DNA from 3 places in the Ensifer sp. CCNWLY38 genome. Region 2 is predicted to be linked to each of the others. Evidence: predicted binding sites of a transcription regulator. Region 2 holds the regulator's gene; each other region holds the start of a gene.
What was found. The regulator LexA, encoded in region 2, represses DNA repair genes until DNA is damaged. The targets are predictions, from matches to a motif close to TGTTCNNNNTGTGTTCNG.
Positions count from the first base shown of each region.

Region 1: V7S54_RS12895 (helicase-related protein) is a predicted target of LexA. The motif match lies at 2,815-2,832, and genes of this name have one in related genera.
Region 3: V7S54_RS18965 (FG-GAP repeat protein) is a predicted target of LexA. The motif match lies at 2,835-2,852, and genes of this name have one in related genera.

Region 1 is NZ_JBBBBO010000005.1:182,186-188,977, reverse strand. Features, by position in the region: gene V7S54_RS12895 (helicase-related protein) at 1-2,634, opposite strand, end outside; gene V7S54_RS12890 (hypothetical protein) at 3,118-3,300, shown strand; gene V7S54_RS12885 (beta-ketoacyl-ACP reductase) at 3,314-4,039, opposite strand; gene V7S54_RS12880 (acetyl-CoA C-acetyltransferase) at 4,429-5,610, opposite strand; gene phaR (polyhydroxyalkanoate synthesis repressor PhaR) at 5,835-6,413, shown strand; gene V7S54_RS12870 (hypothetical protein) at 6,617-6,792, opposite strand, start outside.
Region 2 is NZ_JBBBBO010000015.1:175,918-182,709, reverse strand. Features, by position in the region: gene V7S54_RS28075 (D-alanyl-D-alanine carboxypeptidase family protein) at 1-70, opposite strand, end outside; gene V7S54_RS28070 (septal ring lytic transglycosylase RlpA family protein) at 134-1,165, opposite strand; tRNA gene V7S54_RS28065 (tRNA-Ser) at 1,478-1,567, shown strand; gene V7S54_RS28060 (hypothetical protein) at 1,718-2,284, opposite strand; gene V7S54_RS28055 (hypothetical protein) at 2,446-3,078, opposite strand; gene V7S54_RS28050 (hypothetical protein) at 3,393-3,689, shown strand; gene lexA (transcriptional repressor LexA) at 3,935-4,660, shown strand; gene V7S54_RS28040 (hypothetical protein) at 4,751-5,083, opposite strand; tRNA gene V7S54_RS28035 (tRNA-Cys) at 5,296-5,369, opposite strand; gene V7S54_RS28030 (thermonuclease family protein) at 5,521-6,243, opposite strand; gene V7S54_RS28025 (hypothetical protein) at 6,418-6,711, opposite strand.
Region 3 is NZ_JBBBBO010000008.1:252,217-259,008, forward strand. Features, by position in the region: gene V7S54_RS18950 (lipoprotein-releasing ABC transporter permease subunit) at 1-739, shown strand, start outside; gene V7S54_RS18955 (ABC transporter ATP-binding protein) at 756-1,442, shown strand; gene V7S54_RS18960 (DUF5680 domain-containing protein) at 1,578-2,045, opposite strand; gene V7S54_RS18965 (FG-GAP repeat protein) at 2,126-2,698, opposite strand; gene dnaE (DNA polymerase III subunit alpha) at 3,114-6,611, shown strand; gene V7S54_RS18975 (L,D-transpeptidase family protein) at 6,720-6,792, opposite strand, start outside.

The DNA of each region.
Region 1 (6,792 bases), on a different contig from region 2:
AGCTTCGGCTGGTTGCACCTCGCTGGTGGCGACTTCGCCCTCAGCGTTCTCGGCCTCGGCGGCCGGTGCCTCAACGGCTGCGGTCTCGACATCCGACGCGCTGTCAGCAGCGTCCGCGTCATCGACGGCAGCAACCGGCTCGGAGGCGGCGGCAGCAGAGGCGGGCGCACCGTCCTGGCTGGCGAGGAAGGCCGCAGCCTCCTCGGCCTTGACGCTGTCGGCCCGATAGCCAAGGCCCTTCAGGATCTCTTCCATATCATCAGGCGTTGCGCCGAGGATCGAAAGCATCGAGGTGGTGGCGGTGAAACGACGGCCGTCATAGGCGCCTTCGGGACGCGGCTGTGCGCCGGGCTTCCACTGCAGCAGCGGCCGGATGAGATCGGCCAGGCGCTCGAGGATGTCGATGCGCACGGCGCGCTTTCCGAGGAAGCGGAAGCCGGCAAGCTTGTAGAAGGTGCGCTCGAAGGACGGATCGGTGACGACCGACGTACGGCCGGCCGCGAGCATCGGAATGAGGTCGCCATAGCCGGGCTTGTCGAGGCCGTCGTTCTTCAGCGCCCAGAGCAGCGTGATCAGCTCGGCCGGAGCCGGCTTCAAGAGCGCCGGAAGGAAGATGTGGTAGGCGCCGAAGCGAACGCCGTATTTGCGGATCGAAGCGCGGCCGTCCTGGTCCAGCGACTTCACGTCGTCGGCGACATCGCGGCGGAAGAGCACGCCGAGGTTCTCGACGAGCTGGAAGGCAAGGCCCTTGGCGAGGCCTTCGAGGTCTTCAGCGCGCGAAATATCGTCGAGCGGCTTCAGCACCGTACCGATGTGATGGTTCACGAAACGCTCGATGCGGGCCACGACATGCTCGCGGGCGTTCGCCTGCAGCTGATCGTCGGCAAGCAGAATGACGCGCGGACGCATGACATGGTCGCTCGCTGCCAGACGGGCGACGGGATCGCCGAGCCAGCGCACGAGACCATCCGACGAAAGCGCCAGGTCGTTGTTGCCCGAGGCGTGCAGACGTGCGGCCCGCGCCTCGAACTCGAGCGCCAGCGCCTTCTGGGCAGCGCCCTGCACGGCCTTGGCGTCCGGGCCGTCGCCGCCGGTCGCCAGCGTAAACCGGAAACCGGTTAGTTGTCCTACGTGGTGTCCTTCGACGAAGACATCACCATTCACACTGATTTCAGCTTCCAGCATAGCATTCTCTCTCAGGCGCTTCATGAGCACAGATGTCCTGCGATCAACAAAGCGTTTCGTCAACCGTTCATGTAGTGCGTCGGATAATCGATCTTCAATTTCCCGCGTCTTTTCTTGCCAGTGTGTCGGATCGGCCAGCCATCCCGGCCGGTTCGACACATAGGTCCAGGTCCTGATCTGCGCGATTCGCGCCGAAAGTGTGTCGATCTCACCGTCGGTGTGATCGGCACGCCTGACCTGTTCGGCCATGAAGTCCTCGTTCACCGTACCCCGGCGAACGAGATCCGCGTAGATCGTCGAGATCAGATCGGCGTGCTGGGCGGGCGTGATGCGCCGATAGTCCGGCAGCGCGCAGGCTTCCCATAGTTTTTCGACGCGCTCGGCATTGGTCGTAATGTCGACGACCTCCGGGTAGCGGGTCAGATGCTCGAACGCCTGCTGGTCTACCGCAGGTAGCGCCCGGGCAAGGCCCGGAACCGTCGGCGCCGCATCGAGGCTCTTCTTCAGGGCCGTAATCGAGGCGTAGTCGAACGCCTTCGAGCGCCACTGCAGTACCTTCACCGGATCGAACTCGTGCGACTCGATGCGATGAACGAGCTCGTTGTCGAAAGGATCGACGCGACCCGTGACGCCGAACGTTCCGTCACGCAGATGTCGCCCGGCGCGCCCGGCGACCTGCGCCAGTTCGGCCGGGTTCAGGTTGCGAAACTGGTAGCCGTCGAACTTGCGGTCCTGCGCGAAGGCGACGTGATCGACGTCGAGGTTGAGACCCATGCCGATCGCGTCGGTCGCCACCATATACTCGACGTCGCCTTCCTGATAGAGCGCCACCTGCGCATTGCGCGTGCGCGGCGACAGCGCGCCGAGCACGACGGCGGCACCACCGCGCTGACGGCGGATCAGTTCGGCGATCGCATAGACTTCGTCGGCCGAGAAGGCGACGATCGCCGAGCGATGCGGCAGGCGGGTGATTTTCTTCGAGCCGGCATAGAGAAGCTGCGACATGCGCGGCCGCTCGACGACCGTGATGCCGGGCAGGAGGTGCTCCAGGATCGGCCGCATCGTTGCAGCCCCCAGAAGCAGCGTCTCGCCGCGTCCTCTCAGATGCAGGATCCGGTCGGTGAAGATGTGCCCGCGCTCGAGGTCGCCGGCAAGCTGCACCTCGTCGATCGCCACGAAGGACGCGGTCGTCTCGCGCGGCATCGCTTCGACGGTGCAGACCGAATAGCGGGCGCGATGCGGAGTGATCTTCTCCTCGCCGGTGATCAGCGCGACATTGTGATGGCCGACCCTTTCGACCAGGCGCGTATAGACCTCGCGCGCCAGGAGGCGCAGCGGCAGGCCTATGACGCCGCTGTCATGCGCGATCATGCGCTCGATCGCATAGTGCGTCTTGCCGGTATTGGTTGGCCCGAGCACCGCGGTTACGCCGCGGCCGCTCAGGATCATGGGGTGAACGGACACGTCATCGATCCCGGGCATTCAGAAATTACGCCAGCGTCTTTTCACGCTGGCGGCAAACACATGCCCACGCACCGAGCCAAACGCAAGAGGCGCCGACAACTAAAACCATCGTTCGGCGCCTCTGATCCCAGAGCACCACCTGTTGTGGTTGGCGCAACCCGGTTTCGGAACAGCCGTGGAACGAATCGGCGACGAATCGAAGACTCATCGCGATTCACTGTATGTTCACGACTACATATAGATTTCAACACCGAACGTTGCACCACATCCTGAATCTGACGCCTCGCGCGTGTGTTGGAGCCCATGACTCGCCTTAATCCTGGCTGTCCCATTGCCAGACAGGTCAAAGGATTCCGAATCCAAGACTCTGGAAAGCCTGGAAAATTTTTAACGAAATTCATCGGAGATTCACTAGGCAGAGAGAATGAGAATCGCACCGCGCACCCTCGACCAATACGGGAGGATCCGATGTCGACTCGTGATCCGCGCATCATTCCGCTTTTGTTCTCCACAAGATATAGTGTCTGCGTCGCGCGCCGGCAACAGAATCACGGGCGCAACTTCGGGATTCAAATGCCGGGGCAACAGGCGTTTCTTCTCTCCGCCCTGCACAAAAATGGCGCCCCGCAGGGCGCCGCTCAAAAGCAATGATGAGACCAGAAGGTCAGACGAAGAACTGTCCGCCATTCGCCGAAATCGTCGAGCCGGTGATGAAGCCGGCGTCGTCGGAGGCCAGGAACACCACGCAGCGGGCGATTTCTTCCGGCTCGCCGAGGCGGCCGACCGGGATCTGCGGGATGATCCGCTCGTTCAACACCTTCTCCGGCACCGCCCGCACCATTTCCGTGCCGATATAGCCCGGGCAGATGGCGTTGACGGTGATCCCCTTCGCCGCACCTTCCTGGGCGAGCGCCTTGGTGAAGCCGAGATCGCCGGCCTTGGCCGCCGAATAGTTGGCCTGGCCCATCTGGCCCTTCTGGCCGTTGATCGACGAGATGTTGATGACGCGGCCGAAACCGCGGTCGCGCATGGCGGACCAGAGCGGATGCGTCATGTTGAAGAGACCGGTGAGGTTGGTGCCGACCACCTCGCCCCATTGCTCGGGCGTCATCTTGTGGAACATCGCATCGCGGGTGATGCCCGCATTGTTGACCAGCACGTCTACCGGGCCGAGATCGGCCTCGACCTTGGCGATGCCCTCGGCACAGGACTGATAGCTGGAAACATCCCACTTATAGACCGGGATGCCGGTTTCCTGCTTGAAGGCCTCAGCCTTTTCGTCATTGCCGGCATAGTTTGCGGCCACCTTGTAGCCGGCATTCTTGAGTGCGATGGAGATTGCCGCGCCGATGCCGCGCGACCCACCTGTGACCAATGCTACCCTGCTCATGCACGCCTCCCACTTGATCAGTTCAGTTTCTCAAAGGCCTTCTTCATCAGCTTTTCGCCGACCTGTCGTCCGTAGCGCTCGGCGACAGCCTGGAACTGAGGCGTCGCGAGCATAGACATACCTACCTCGCACTTGGTGAGTGCGAGGTTCATCATCAGACTGGAGAGCTGAACGAGCGATGCTTCAACGCACCGCTGTCATCGTTCAGGGCCGCAACCACCATGTCCCTGAAAACGGCCTCGTCGTCCGAGGTCGTATGTTCCAGCATGCACTGAACCAACCGCGCCTCGTCGAGAGGCGCGGGATTGGCATGTGCGGAAACGATCGGCGAACCGGCCAGCAAGAGGGAAAATGGAACCCACCTGGCGCTGTTCATGCCGCCAAACCGATTAGAGCCGTTCGACGCACATGGCGACGCCCATGCCGCCGCCGATGCAGAGCGTTGCAAGCCCCTTGGAAACGCCGCGGCGCTTCATTTCGAAGAGCAACGTGTTGAGCACGCGGGCGCCGGAAGCGCCGATCGGATGGCCGATGGCGATCGCACCGCCATTGACGTTGACGATCGACGGATCCCAGCCGAGGTCCTTGTTGACCGCGCAGGCCTGTGCCGCGAAAGCCTCGTTGGCCTCGACCAGTTCGACGTCTCCGATCGCCCAGCCGGCTTTCGCCAGCGCCTTGCGCGAAGCCGGGATCGGGCCGGTGCCCATGACCTGCGGATCGACGCCGGCCGTTGCCCAGGAAACGATACGGGCGAGCGGCTGGATGCCGCGCTTGGAAGCCTGCGCTTCGGTCATCAGCAGAGTGGCCGCCGCGCCGTCATTGAGGCCGGAGGCGTTGCCGGCGGTGACCGTGCCTTCCTTGTCGAAGGCCGGACGCAGCTTCGTCATCTGGTCGAGCGTTGCGCCATGGCGGATATATTCGTCCTGGTCGACGGTGACGTCACCCTTGCGGCCCTTAACGATGAAGGGAATGATCTCGTCGGCGAACCGCCCGGCCTTCTGTGCCGCTTCGGCCTTGTTCTGCGAGGCGAGCGCGAAAGTATCCTGCTCTTCACGGCTGAGCTGCCACTGGCGGGCGACGTTTTCGGCGGTGATGCCCATGTGATAGCCGTAGAAGGCGTCGGTCAGACCGTCCTTGATCATCGTGTCGATCATCTTGAAATCGCCCATCTTCACGCCGCCGCGAAGATGCGAGCAATGCGGCGCCATCGACATGGACTCCATGCCACCGGCGACGATGATATCCGCATCACCGGTTGCAATCTGTTGCATGCCGAGCGCCACGGCACGAAGACCGGAACCGCAGAGCTGGTTCATGCCCCAGGCGGTCTTTTCCTGCGGAAGACCCGCCTTCATCGCCGCCTGACGCGCCGGGTTCTGGCCCTCGCCGGCCTGCAGGACCTGGCCGAGGATCACCTCGTCGACCTCGCCTGCCTCGACGCCTGCGCGCTCGAGCACGCCCTTGATGACGGCGGCGCCGAGCTCGTGCGCCGGTGTGTTGGCGAATGCACCGTTGAAGGATCCGACCGCGGTACGGGCGGCGCTGGCGATCACGATGGAGGGATTGCTCATGGGACGTTTCCTCAGATCTTTCTTGCCTAATGAAGGCAGACTGTCAAAGCGCGCGGCGCAAGTCAAACGCCTTGATGCCCTGCCACAAAACCGTCATCTGAGGTTGAACCGCAAGATTTCGCACTTGCGTCACCGCAACGCACAAAGACATTGTCAGCGGCGCTCTTTTGCGGATACTCTGAAAAACGCAATAAAGACGGGATGATGGGTGAGAGGAGACCCTGATGGCGAAGCACGAAGGCCAGATCGTTATAAAAAAATATGCGAACCGGCGGCTCTACAACACCGGGACCAGCACCTATGTCACGCTCGACGACCTGGCTGTCATGGTGAAGAAGGGCGAGGATTTCATCGTCCAGGACGCAAAGTCCGGCGAAGACATCACCCATTCCGTGCTGACGCAGATCATCTTCGAGCAGGAGTCCAAGACCGGCAACACGCTTCTGCCGATCTCCTTCCTGCGCCAGCTGATCTCGTTCTACGGCGACCAGATGCAGATGGTGGTGCCGAGCTATCTCGAGCATTCGATGCAGGCTTTCACCGAGCAGCAGTCGCAGATGCGCGAGCAGATCAACAAGGCCTTCGGTGACACGCCGCTCGGCAAGAACCTGCAGGTTCCGCTGCAACTTGTCGAAGAGCAGGTCCGCCGCAATACCGAGATGTTCCATCAGGCGATGCAGATGTTCTCGCCTTTCATCACCGCCCCGCCGGTGAAGGAAACCAAGAAGGCCGAAGCCAAGGATATCGACGAGCTCAAGGAGCAGCTTCGCGCTCTCCAGACCAAGCTCGACAATCTCGGCTGAGCGCATTCTCCTTGCAAAGGCGGGTGTGAGCCACCCGCCCAATTCCCGTCCAGCAAACAATACCCTGAATTGGGCCAACGCCCGAGGATCGATCGTGACCTAAAGCGCGTCGCGAACTCTCAGATTCGCTCCTTGCGCTTTAAGTTCTTGATATTTCGCATGTCGTTGTCGCAAAACCGCTGCGCACTTTTGCGCGACAGGCTTTAAAGGCCGATCGACACGTCCCGTCCGGCCGAGCGCATCGAGACGGCGAAGCCGGCGATGACGTCGATGAAGCTGATCGTCATCAGGATGAAGAACAGCTGGGTTGCCGCCGGCGCCAGCAGCAGGAATTCGATCAGGAAGGCGATGAACAGGATCATCGACAACAGGTGATCCA
Region 2 (6,792 bases):
TCTGCGCGAATACGGCGCCTGTAAACAGCGCAACGCCGAAAAACACTGCCGAGAACATCTTCATGCGCATGGGAAACTCCGGTTTCCCCTTGGGCATAGCAGCGAGGTCATTTTGGCACAACGCCGCCTGCGGTTATCGGACAGAACCGCTTGCTTTCTGGCGCTTGGCGTAATCGACAATCACTTGGGGGGTAAGCTGCTTCCGGTCGACCATAATCGCTTCAAACGGCGATTCGGCGTCGCTGACGCGGACTTCGACGTAAGCTGCAGCATACGCCATGTTGCCGTCGGGCATCGGGATGAACTCGGGCCGCTCACGCGGGATCGGGCCGATTTCCGGCAGCATCACGAACTCGTTCAGCGATTGCGGCTGGGCGGACTGCGGGACGGGGGCTGCGAGCGCCGTCACCGGTTCGCCAACATCGAGCGAGGCCTTTGCGGGGACGGTGATGGTGCCAAGGGTCTGATTGCGGAACGGCTCGTTGGAGGCGACCATTACGCCGGTCGCGATCTGGCCTTCCGGCATCACGCTCGGGCCACGTTCGCCCTTCTGAACGTAGGACGCCATCAGATAGGGCATGTCGTTGCCTTCAAGCGGCGCGCGGCCGACATACTGCACGCGCACCTGCGCGCTGCCCTTGCGCTTGATGTCGAGCATGTCAGCCGTCTTCGAGGAGACGTCGATGATGCGGCCGAATTCATAGGGGCCGCGATCGTTGACGCGCACGATGACCGACGTACCGTTTTCCATATTCGTGACGCGCGCGTAGCTCGGCAGCGGGAACGTCGGATGGGCGGCCGACAGATGCGCCTTGTCGTAAACTTCGCCATTGGCGGTCAGCCGGCCGTGGAAAGCCGAGCCGTACCAGGAAGCCGTACCGGTCTTGTTGTAACCGAAGTCTTCCTTCGGCTGGTACCACTTGCCCTTGACCTGATAGGCCTTGCCGACCTGAAAGCGTCCGCCGCCCTTGGGAATATTGTTGCCGGTGGCAACACGCGGGCTCGCCTTTACGCCATAGACGGATTCGGGAAAGTATTCCTTGCTACGAGCAGTTTTCTTGACGCTCGATGTCGATCCGCAGGCTGCGAGTGTCACGCACAGCATCGGGACCGCCGCAAGGCGCAGTCCCTTGACCAGATATGCCGCATTTTTACTGGAGGTCATCTGTCCCACAACATCGATCGAATAGCCGTACTCGAAACCTTCCGCTCATGCCCCCAGCGGAAATCTCGGCGTCCCGAAACGGAACAGTCGATTAAACATGACAGCAACAAGGCGAAAATGCGAACTCATCCACAGATCAGCGCCGGATTTCATGCGCTATGGTTTACAGACGGTTACCAGCGGAGCATGCCCGCGCGCTCCAGTCTGGCCATCGAGAAAATCTTTCGGCGACGCATGTTAAATCTTGCAAAGCGACAGGGCTTCGCGCAATAACGCCCTGCCCGGTCAGCAGTTGACTGCGATTTCAGGCAAGGACAGGTGGCCGAGTGGTTTAAGGCTCTGGTCTTGAAAACCAGCGTACGGGAAACCGTACCGTGGGTTCGAATCCCACCCTGTCCGCCATTTCCCCAAGGAATATCGTCCGACCGATGGACCGCCATTCCTGACGATGCTTCGCTTCAATGAGCATAGGTCCGCGGGCGTCAGCGCCGTCTGGTTCGCCTCGAGCAGATGACGCTCAGCGCTCTCCGCGCCCTTCACTCAAGCCGCGTGTCAGAGGCTGAACGGATCACGCGCTGAGCGCTTCTCGCTCGGAGCGTTGAACGGATCGGCCTTCTTCTCCTTGGACTTGCGACCCTCGTCGGCGATGATCTCATCCACGGCCCGCTGGCATTTCAGGAGTTCTTCCGCCGCCGGGCCGGTGCCGCGCAGACTGAGGTTTGCGACAACGCGATCGTCAAAGGCGATCGCCAACGTCCTTTTGCGCACGAACCCCGTCAGGAATTCCGCATCGGTGACGTTCACGAAGAGGAACTTGCCGCTCTCGTCGCCGGCGGCGGTCGCCGCCGCACTCCACGGATCGCTCTTGTCGAAGCGGAACGTCAGGTCATAGTCCTTGCCGACCTCCAGCGACTTCCAGTCGTCGCTGGCGAAACTCATGTAGAGCGGTGATTCGGAGCCCTTGGGGTAGAATCCCAGACGCAATATGACCCCGCCCTCGAACATCGACGTGATGAAACACGAGCCTTCCATCGACGTGTCGGAAGCAACGGTCCAGCCGCCGACTTCCTTCCATTTGATGATCTCGGCCTCCTCAGCCACGGCCGGTCCCGTGGCCATCAGACAGCTCACAAATCCGAACAGCAATCTACGCATGCAAATCCCCCGTTTGCCCGCATTTTGAAAGGTCGCCGCGTTACTGTCGAGGGTGGGTGAGCCGCACCCACGCAAAATCCTAGGAATATTCACCTCTCCCCGCGGACCGACGCTCACGCCAAAGATCACATGGCGAAGGGATCTTTCGACGACTTGGTCTGGCCGCCGCCAGCAAAGGGGTCATTGTTTGGCGCATTCCCGCCGGCGCCCGCAAAGGGATCGGCGGCCGCCCCCTGCCCGCCGTTTGGCATCAACGCAATCACCGCCTCCTGGCATTTGAACATCTCGCTGACGGCCTTCATCGAATCGCGCAGGCTGAGGCTCGCCACGACGCGTCCTTCGAACGCCAGCGCCAGCGTGTTCTTGCGCACGAATTCGGTGAAGAAGTCGGTGTTGGAGAAGTTGACGACCAGAGCCTTCGAGCCCGTGAGGTCCAGGCCGAACGCGACAGCCGGCCACTGGCGGCCACGGTCGAGCTGCAAGGCGACGTCATACTCCCGCTGCGGCTCGATCGATTTCCAGTCGGCGTTGCCGATCGAAAGAAACGCCAGGTTCGCCGATCCTCTCGGGTAGAAGCCGATTCGAAGGATCATTCCGCCGTCGTAGCTCGTCGCCGCATAGCACGAGCCGCCCAAGGACGGATCCGAGCCCACCGTCCAGGCATTGACCTCCTTCCAGATATTCGAACGCCCTTCTTCAGCAGAGGCCGCCCCCGCCGCCACCAACAGACAGAGAACCGCCAACGACAATCTATGCATGCAACCACCCTACTTTCCCCGCAAAGTTATCGTTTTTTTACAACCTGTCGAGACGGTGCGGCATCTTCACAACACGGATTTTTGCACGCCAGCAGCGAGGCCGCGACTTGGCGCAACCGAAGCGATTGCGGCGCGGAGGGCGCGTCAGGGCTTTGCCGCGGCGTGCCCTGGCGCAAAACGGCCACAGCCTGCACTCAAAGAGCTGTTGAACACATGACAGTGATCGCCAAGCTTGCTGGACTTCGGAACGAAAGCGCGGTTCACATCGTTAACCGCCCCGTAGTCCCACCCTTGCATCAAAGTGGACGATCACCGTGCTTGCCGCCCTGCTTCTCGCTTCGATAGTCGCATCGCCCAATATGCCTGACGTCAAGCTCAGCGCCGCCACGGTGGACGAACTTCAGACCGATTTCGAGAGCGCCGTGCCGTGCCATCAAATTGATGGACGCAACGTGTGGAAGGGTGCGATCGCGTTCTACATCCAGTCTTTCATCTATGACGGCGACACGCCGGTCGCGACCGATGCGGCGGATGCCGTACTTCCGGAAGACAACAGCGCCGAGACGGTGAAGGAATTCGAAGACGCCTGCGCCGCCACGCAGCCGGCCTAGCCTCTTTGCACGAAACGCTCGCGATTCGTTCGAATCGCAGTGACGTCGCGCAATGCGCTACGCCGCCGCCCTCCTTTTGGGCGCGATCATCGCCCAAACCCGCTCTGCTCCCGTAAAAGTGACCAATCGACACGCACAGACGCGCCAATTGTCTGAATTCACGGAATTTTAGGCACTTGCGGAACACATATGGAACAGATAGTGTCTGTTCTTGATTTGTTTCACGCCTCTGGGAGCGACGTGCCATGCTGACCCGCAAGCAACAGGAATTGCTTCTCTTCATTCACGAACGCATGAAGGAGTCAGGCGTCCCACCATCATTCGATGAAATGAAGGATGCGCTCGACCTGGCGTCGAAGTCCGGCATTCACCGCCTGATCACGGCACTCGAAGAACGCGGGTTCATTCGCCGTCTGCCGAACCGGGCTCGCGCGCTTGAGGTCATCAAGCTTCCGGAGGCTTACGCATCCAGCCAGCAGCAGCCTCGCCGCGGCTTCTCGCCCAGCGTGATCGAAGGCAGCCTCGGCAAGGCGCCGGCGGTAGCCCCTGCCGCACCGCCGAAGCCCGCGCCAGTGGCCGACAACACATCGGTTTCCGTGCCGGTCATGGGCCGCATCGCTGCCGGTGTGCCGATCTCGGCCATCCAGAACAACACGCACGACATTACCGTTCCGCTCGACATGATCGGCAATGGCGAACACTATGCTCTCGAAGTTAAGGGCGACTCGATGATCGAAGCCGGCATCTTCGACGGCGACACGGTGATCATCCGCAATGCCAATACGGCCAATCCCGGCGATATCATCGTGGCGCTCGTGGATGATGAGGAAGCGACGCTTAAGCGCTTCCGGCGCAAGGGCGCATCGATCGCGCTCGAAGCCGCGAACCCTGCCTACGAAACAAGGATTTTCGGGCCCGATCGGGTGAAGATCCAGGGCAAGCTCGTCGGGCTGATCCGCCGCTACCACTGATTCCGAGGGAAACCTGGCATCCGACAGAGCCTCGCCACCGCTTGCGGTGGCGAGGCTCTGTTAATTGAAGGCGACCTGAAGGCGCGCCTCTTATTCGTGGATGGTGTATTCGCCGAGTTCGCAGAGATCCTGCATGTCTTCGGTCGTATCGAGGCCGGAGCCTTCTTCGAACTCGAAGCGCATGTCGTACTTGCAGACCTCCCGGCCGTCGGCGATGGTGATCTCCATGTCTTCCCCGGGGTTCAGCACCTGCCGGCCGAAAACATCGTCTTCCCACTCATTGACGCCCACAGGCGACGTATAGAAGTTCGTCAGCACTGCGTTTGTGTTGTTCTTCAGCTTGAAAACCAGGTCCTCTGCCTGCGCCTCGAACGTGGTCGCAGCGAAGAGGGCCAAGGCCGTCAGGACAAGTTTCGTCTTCATATATGCCATTGCCTCCGTTTTGATGATGACGGACGCTACCGATGCGGCTGATGTCAGCGGAGTCATCGTTCCCCCTCTACCGATTTCACCGAAGCGATAAGATCCAACGTATAGCTAATGGATGTGGCTTGCGCGGGCGTGGGCAGGCAACCACACAATCGCCCTGCCCTAAGGCAGAACGTCTATTCACACTAAAATGAGGTGAGAGTTATTGGAGGCCTCGCCCGGAATTGAACCGGGGTACAAGGATTTGCAGTCCTCTGCGTCACCACTCCGCCACGAGGCCTCACAGCTCGGATAACCGAGCGTTGGCGCGGATTTAGAATGATTGCAGAAAAACCGCAAGAGGCATTTTCCGAAAAACGCGCCGTCGATTTGTAAGACGGATACTTTCCACAGAGCGATCGCGAACCTCCGCCGATCGCATCTGGGTGGCCTCAGCACCAGGGCGTCGCGTGTCCCGTCCACGGCCGGACCAGCCCCTCGGTGACCAGCACGCGCCCGATAGACTGGTCGCCGCGGGTGACCAACCGCAGCTTTTCACCGGCCTTGGCATCCTGACGACCGCTCGCCGTTTCCAGCCTGAAGTCACCCGCATTCAACAATTCGCGCAGGCGTTGCTTGGCATAGAAGCCGCGCGAACGTTCCTTGTCGCAGCTTGCCTGGCGAATACGCGGCGCATCGACGTCTGCCACGCGGATCGTTTCGCCGTGGTACAGAAAGGTGGCGCCGTCGATCACGCAGTTGTCGTTGCGAATCCCGCAGAAGTAAAACTGGTCCGCGCGAATGGATGCCGTCTTCACTTCCTCGTTCGGCCGCACCACAGGTGTCGGCGCGTTGGTGCCGAGGTCGACGGACGGCACCGGAGCGGCAAGGGCAACTCTTGTCACCAGATTCGGTTTCTGCTTCTCCGCCTGTTGCGCGGGACGCTCGTCCGATTTCTGCGCGACGCGAACGGGCTTCGGCTTCGATTCGTGGCGCGACGTGAACGCCACCACGTCCGATACCACCGGCCAATGTTTCAGTTCGGCGCGATGATCGTAAGCGACCACGCCGCCGACAGTGAGTGCGGCGGCCAGATACCACGGCGCCATACCGCCTTGTTTTCCCCTGCTCCGACCGGAATTCCGGCTTCGACGTTTCGTAGTGGCTTTGGCCATGCGTCCCCATCCTGATTCGCGACCGCATTATGCGTTTGATGGGTTGCCGAAAAGTTTTCGGCGGCCTCCCTCAACAAAGGGTTCAGCCGCTTCACTGAGGATCAATCGGCAGGGAATCGAAGCAGAGGCATCCGGGACGGATGCGTTGACCGAAAAGCGCGCAATAGCTCCGGTTCAAGAGCCGTTCGAAGAATTGGCTCGTCCGCGCCAGCGCGCCCACCAGACAGCCAGGCGACGCCGGCGACGGCGGACGGAGGGGATATCGTGCGAAAGGACGATGAGGCCCAGAGGTATCATCCAGAAGCCGAGCACCGGCAGAAAGCCGAGAAAACCAAAAAACACCAGGAGCGAGCCCAGCAGGATACGTAGCAGTGGCGATTCCGGCAGCGTGATGCGCCACTTCCCGAGCACGATCTGACGCGTCTGCGGATCAATCCCGAAATGCTTCTGCTTCCTGTTTTTATTCATCATTCCCTATCCGACATCTTTTCCCACAATTGGGGACTTCTCCACAGCCTCGCAACCGAACTTGTCATTTTTTTTGAAAAA
Region 3 (6,792 bases), on a different contig from region 2:
GCCCAATGGCGACGTGACGCCGCTTGGCATGAATCCGCGCGTCAAAGCCTACACCGTCTCGGCGATCTACGAGATCGGCATGTCGGAATACGACTCGACGATCATCTTCATGCCGCTTGAAGAGGCGCAGCTTTTCTTCAACGCGGAGGGGCTTGCGCAGTCGATCGAGATCTTCGTCGAGCACCCTGATGTCGTCGACGAACTGCGCCAGCCGATCGAGGATGCCGCGGGACGACAGATCTTCATTACCGACTGGCGCGACCGCAACAAGACCTTCTTCTCGGCGCTCGAAGTCGAGCGCAACGTCATGTTCATGATCCTGACGCTGATCGTGCTGGTCGCGGCGCTGAACATCATTTCCGGCCTGATCATGCTGGTGAAGGACAAGGGCAGCGACATCGCGATCCTCAGAACGATGGGCGCGACTTCCGGGTCGGTGATGCGTATCTTCTTCATGACGGGTGCGGCGATCGGCGTGGCAGGAACGGTCGCCGGCGTGGCGCTCGGCGTCGTCGTCTGCCTCAACATCGAATCCATTCGGCAGTTCTTCTCCTGGATCTCTGGAACCACACTTTTCAGCCCAGAGCTCTACTTCCTGAGCCAGCTTCCCGCCGACATGAATGCCGATGAGACCGCGCTCGTCATCGTCATGGCACTCACCCTTTCCTTCCTCGCCACAATCTTCCCGGCCTGGCGTGCTTCGCGCCTCGATCCGGTGCAGGCCCTGCGTTACGAATGACAAGGACATCAACTGAATGAATGCGCGCGTGGCACTGCAGCTTTCCGGCGTCGAGCGACACTACGGGGAGGGCGAAACGTTCCTGTCCATCCTCAAGGGGGCGGATTTTACGCTGAGAAGTGGTGAGACGGTTGCGCTGGTCGCGCCTTCGGGTACCGGCAAGTCGACGCTCCTGCATGTCGCCGGACTGCTGGAGCGCCCGGATGGCGGCGAAGTGCTGGTCAACGGCGTCTCCTGTGGTGGCCTCAATGACGATCGGCGCACGGCGATCCGCCGCAACGAGATCGGCTTCGTCTACCAGTTTCACCATCTGCTTCCCGAGTTCTCGGCACTTGAGAACATCATGATGCCTCAGCTGATCGCCGGCTTGCCCAAGGCTGAGGCCGCCGATCGGGCAAGGGCGCTGCTCGACTACATGCGCATCGGTCACCGTGCCGATCATCGCCCGACGGAGCTCTCCGGCGGCGAGCAGCAGCGCGTCGCAATCGCGCGCGCCGTCGCCAACGCGCCGCTCGTGCTTCTTGCGGACGAGCCGACAGGCAATCTCGATCCGGAAACCGCCGGCTATGTCTTTGAAGCGCTGGAGGCGCTCGCGCGCCAGTCGGGCCTCGCGGCCCTGATCGCCACGCACAATCATGAACTCGCCGGGCTGATGGATCGGCGCGTGACGATCGAGGACGGGAAGGTCGTCGAGATGAACTGATGGCACCGGCCGAGCGGGCGCGTTGATCGCCCAGCGCCGTTGCCTCCAACTGTCTTTGGCCAGCGCGGAAGAAACGTCTCACAGTTCAGTCCCAGACCGCCCTGGGCATGGCGTACGTGTCTTCTGGCGTCGCTCCTAACGCCGGATCAGGCCGCCGCGATAGTCGAGTTCGTAAGCTTCCTCGCCATCGACGAAGATGACCTCATGACCGGAAAAATGTTCGGTGTCGCCGCGGCTGCTATCGATGTAGTAGCCATGCGCATGCCGAAACTCCATACCGCCGAGGAAGTGCCGCTTCTCACGATACATCGCCTGTAGCGCAGCCTTGATGACCAGACCTGCCTTCTCTCCAGTTATGAGCTCGGGGCGCATAATCCGGCCGAAGTAGTTCATCGCCCAATGCGGTTCGCCATCCTGCCAGACCGTTTCCTGTCCTGCAAAATCGGTTCCGCCGAAATAGCTGTCGAGATAGCGCCAACTGCCCGTTTCGTAGCCGATGTCATGGGAGCCTTGGCGAGAGGAAGGCCGCGGCACGCCTCCGCCGACATAGGTTTTCGATTTGGCTTCGACGATAAAGTCCTTCAGGTCTTCGAGCGCGGTCATGATCGTCCCTCGTATGTTCCATGTCGAGGATGTCTTGATCCGCGAAAGTTGTAAAGAACAGATAGAGAACAGGTGCCCGATTATTGAACGCCGCAAGCCTTCTGCCCGCGATCGTCGTTCCAGTCCTTGAGCAGGACGAGTTCGCCCTTGGTGGCTATGGCCTTGTCGTTGGATTTGCCCTTGCCTGTCAGAACGTTGAGGTCGCACTTCAAGGTGTTGTCTAGATCGAGCGTATCATAGGATGAGTAGGTATAGCCGGCGACCACGAACTCGAAATTGCGGTAGGCGACCGTCAGTTTCTGTTCCCAGCGGTCACGTCCGATGGAATCGTTGTGGCTGGAGATGAGCAAAGAACCGCTCGGCAGCGCCTCGACCCACGGCGCCTGTCCGGCAAAGTCAAAGTCGCCCCAAATCTTGTTCGGGATCGCCGACTTCAGCTCAAGAGCGCCATTCTCACCGGTCAGATAGAGATAGACACCGTTGTCATCGTCGCTTCCATCTGCGGGGCGCACGATCAGGGCGAGGTCCGCGTCACCGTCCTTGTTCCAGTCGCCGGTCGCCGCGGAGACGATGCGGGCAGGGTCGATCGTTTCGGCCGCGGAGGCGACGGCCGGAACCAGAAACAGCAATGGCAGAATCAGCCGTGCATGCATGTCGGAACGCTCCGCTTGGTTGTTCTTCTTGATATGCGGGCGCGGCGCTTTCCTCAAGCGGCTTCCTCACCAGTTAACCTGCTTTCGACTGCCGTGTTAACCATCGTGAACAGAACGTCTGTGCTCGGCTTGACGAGTGAACAAAAATAGAACAAAGTGAAAACATAACGGAAAAGGAGCCATGTTATGACTGATTTTGTTCGTGACCTCGCCGCCTTCGCTTCGATGAGCCTGTTCATCGCAAGCATCTCTTTCATCGCGCTCGGCCTCTGAGGAGCGTCGATATTTCCTCTCAAGCACTTCCCGAAATTCGCCCCCTGGACTGAATAAGGGGGACGGCGTGTCAGGTGAAACTGGACATGTCGGGTGATAAACGGGATATCCTGCCGAACGGACAGGAATCAGGGTGCGAATAATGGCAGACGACGGCAAAGCAGCATCGAGCGAGGCGCTTGGTTCGGACCCGCAGTTTGTGCATCTGCGCGTCCACTCGGCCTTCTCCCTGCTCGAAGGCGCGCTGCCGCTGAAGAAGGTCATCGGCAAGGCGGTTGCCGATAATCAGCCGGCGATCGGGATCGCCGACACCAACAATCTCTTTGCCGCGCTCGAGTTTTCGCAGAAAGCAGCCGACGACGGACTGCAACCGATTACCGGCTGCCAGCTTTCCATCGACATGGAAGACGAGGCGGATGGCGAACGGCGCGGCCACGTGCAACATCTCGCGAAGCTGCCCGCGATCGTCCTGATCGCCGCGACCGATGATGGTTACACCCGGCTCGTGGATCTGGTGAGCCGTGCCTATCTCAGCGGCGAGGGCAGCCAGGCGACTCGGATCACGCGCTCCTGGCTTGCCGAAAACGGTACGGACGGATTGATCGCGCTGACCGGTGCGTCGGGCGGCCCGGTGGACCTGGCCCTGAAGGCGGGCTCGACGGCACTGGCCGAAGCGCGTCTCGAGGCGCTGCATGATCTCTTCGGCGACCGGCTCTATATCGAGCTGCAGCGGCACGGCGGATTTGACCGCCGCCATGAGAGCCGGATTATCGACCTTGCATACAAGTTCGACATTCCGCTGGTTGCCACCAACGAAGCGTTCTTTCCGTCGCCGTCCGATTACGATGCCCACGACGCCCTGATGGCCGTGGCGCACAACGCCATGGTCTCGGATGACAGCCGTTTCCGCCTGACGCCCGATCATTATTTGAAGAGCCGCAAGGAAATGGCGGCACTCTTTGCCGATCTGCCCGAGGCGCTGGAAAACACCCTCGAGGTCGCCCGGCGCTGCTCCTTCATGCTGAAGACCCGTGGACCGATCCTGCCGCGCTTTACCGGCGCCACTGCAGATCCGGAGGAGGCCGAGCGCGCCGAGGCGGACGAACTGCGTCGCCAGGCGGAGGAGGGCCTCGAAGACCGTCTCGCCAGGCTTGGCATGGCGCCCGGCTATAGCGAAGAGGAGTATCGCGAGCGCCTGGCCTTCGAACTCAGCGTTATCGAGCGCATGAAGTTCCCCGGCTACTTCCTGATCGTTGCCGACTTCATCAAATGGGCGAAGCAGCACGATATTCCCGTTGGGCCGGGCCGTGGTTCGGGTGCAGGGTCGCTCGTTGCCTATGCGCTGACGATCACCGACGTCGATCCGATGCGCTTCTCGCTGCTGTTCGAGCGCTTCCTCAATCCTGAGCGCGTCTCGATGCCCGACTTCGATATCGACTTCTGCCAGGACCGGCGCGAAGAGGTGATCCGCTACGTGCAGCGCAAGTATGGTCGCGAGCAGGTGGCGCAGATCATTACCTTCGGTTCGCTGCAGGCGCGCGCCGCACTGCGCGACGTCGGCCGCGTGCTCGAAATGCCCTACGGCCAGGTCGACAAGATCTGCAAGCTCGTGCCGAACAACCCGGCCAATCCGACGCCGCTCTCCAAGGCGATCGAGGAGGAGCCGCGCCTTCAGGAGGAGGCCGAGAAGGAGCCGGTGGTCGCGCGGCTTCTCGATATCGCCCAGAAGATCGAAGGCCTCTATCGCCACGCCTCGACCCACGCCGCCGGTATCGTGATCGGCGACCGTCCGCTGTCTCAGCTCGTGCCGATGTATCGCGATCCGCGCTCCGACATGCCGGTCACCCAGTTCAACATGAAATGGGTGGAGCAGGCGGGCCTCGTCAAGTTCGACTTCCTCGGCCTGAAGACCCTGACCGTATTGAAGGTCGCGGTCGATTTCGTGAAGCAGCGCGGCATCGAGGTTGATCTGGCGAGCATCCCGCTCGACGACCCGAAGACCTATGAGATGCTCTCGCGCGGCGAAACGGTTGGCGTGTTCCAGGTGGAAAGCGCCGGCATGCGCAAGGCGCTGATCGGCATGCGGCCGGACTGCATCGAGGATATCATCGCGCTGGTGGCGCTCTATCGCCCGGGCCCGATGGAGAACATCCCGGTCTACAATGCTCGCAAACATGGCGAGGAAGAGGTCGAATCGATCCATCCGAAGATCGACCATCTGCTCAAGGAAACGCAGGGCGTTATCGTCTACCAGGAGCAGGTGATGCAGATCGCCCAGGTGCTCTCGGGCTACTCGCTCGGCGAGGCCGATCTTCTGCGGCGCGCCATGGGTAAGAAGATCAAGGAGGAGATGGACAAGCAGCGCGCCCGCTTCGTCGACGGCGCCGTGAAGAACGAGGTGTCGAAGCCGCAGGCGGACCTGATCTTCGACCTGCTCGCCAAGTTCGCCAATTACGGCTTCAACAAGTCGCACGCAGCGGCTTACGCCATCGTCTCCTACCAGACCGCCTATATGAAGGCGCACTATCCGGTGGAGTTCCTGGCGGCGTCGATGACGCTCGACATGTCCAACACGGAAAAGGTCAACGACTTCCGCCAGGACGCAAAGCGCCTGGGCATCGAGGTGATTGCACCGTCGGTGCAGTCCTCATTCCGACATTTCCAGACGGGCGAAAACCGCATCTATTATTCGCTTGCCGCAATCAAGGGCGTGGGCGAATCCGCGGTTGAGCATATCGTCGAGGTGCGCGGCGACCGGACGTTCGCGAGCCTTGAGGACTTCTGCCTCAGGATCGACCCCAAGCTTCTCAATCGTCGCGTCTTCGAAAGCCTGATCGCTGCCGGCGCGTTCGAATGCTTCGGCTATGACCGTGCGGAACTGGTCGGCGGGCTCGACCGCATCCTCGGCTTCGCCCAGCGTGCGCAGGAGAACAAGACGAGCGGCCAGAGCGATATGTTCGGGGCAGGGGCGGCAACCGGGCCGGAGCGTATCGCGCTCCCGACCTATACGCCTTGGCTCGCTTCGGAGAAGCTGCACCGCGAATTCCAGGTGCTGGGTTTCTACCTCTCCGCCCACCCGCTCGACACCTACAATGCGTTGCTCGCCAAGATGCGTGTGCAGACCTTCGGCGATTTCGCCGGCGCGGTGAAGAAGGGGGCAACCGCCGGCCGGCTTGCGGGCACGGTGACCTCGAAGCAGGAGCGCAAGACGCGCACCGGCAACAAGATGGGAATCGTCGCCTTCTCGGACTCCTCGGGCCAATTCGAGGCCGTGCTGTTCTCCGAAATGCTGCACCAGTATCGCGACCTCTTGGAGCCGGGCAAATCACTGGTGATGACGGTTGCCGCCGAGGAGCGGCCGGAAGGCATCGGGCTGCGCATCCAGACCCTGCGCTCGCTCGAGGAAGAATCGCTGCAACTTCAGAAGGCGCTGCGCGTCTATGTGCGCGATTCCGGCCCACTGAAATCGATCGCCTCGCACCTCAACACCAGGGGCGACGGCCTCGTCTCCTTCGTCGTCATCAAGGACAATGGTCAGCGCGAGATCGAGGTGGAACTGAGCGAGAAGTTCCGGATCTCGCCGGAGATCGCTGCGGCGCTGCGCTCGGCGCCGGGCGTGGTCGACGTCGAGTTGGTTTGATCGGCGGATTTCTCCGTTTCGTTCGAAGCGAAGAAATCACACCGATCACCTTGAGGGTGGGCAGCTGGGACAGAAAGCGCACATGTGCTTTCCTGCGGTTGCTCGGGATCAGTCACCGGGACGCGATCGGGTGACGGTGATGAAATCGGTGCCCTGGCCGGTTTCCAGCCCGCTTTCCGTG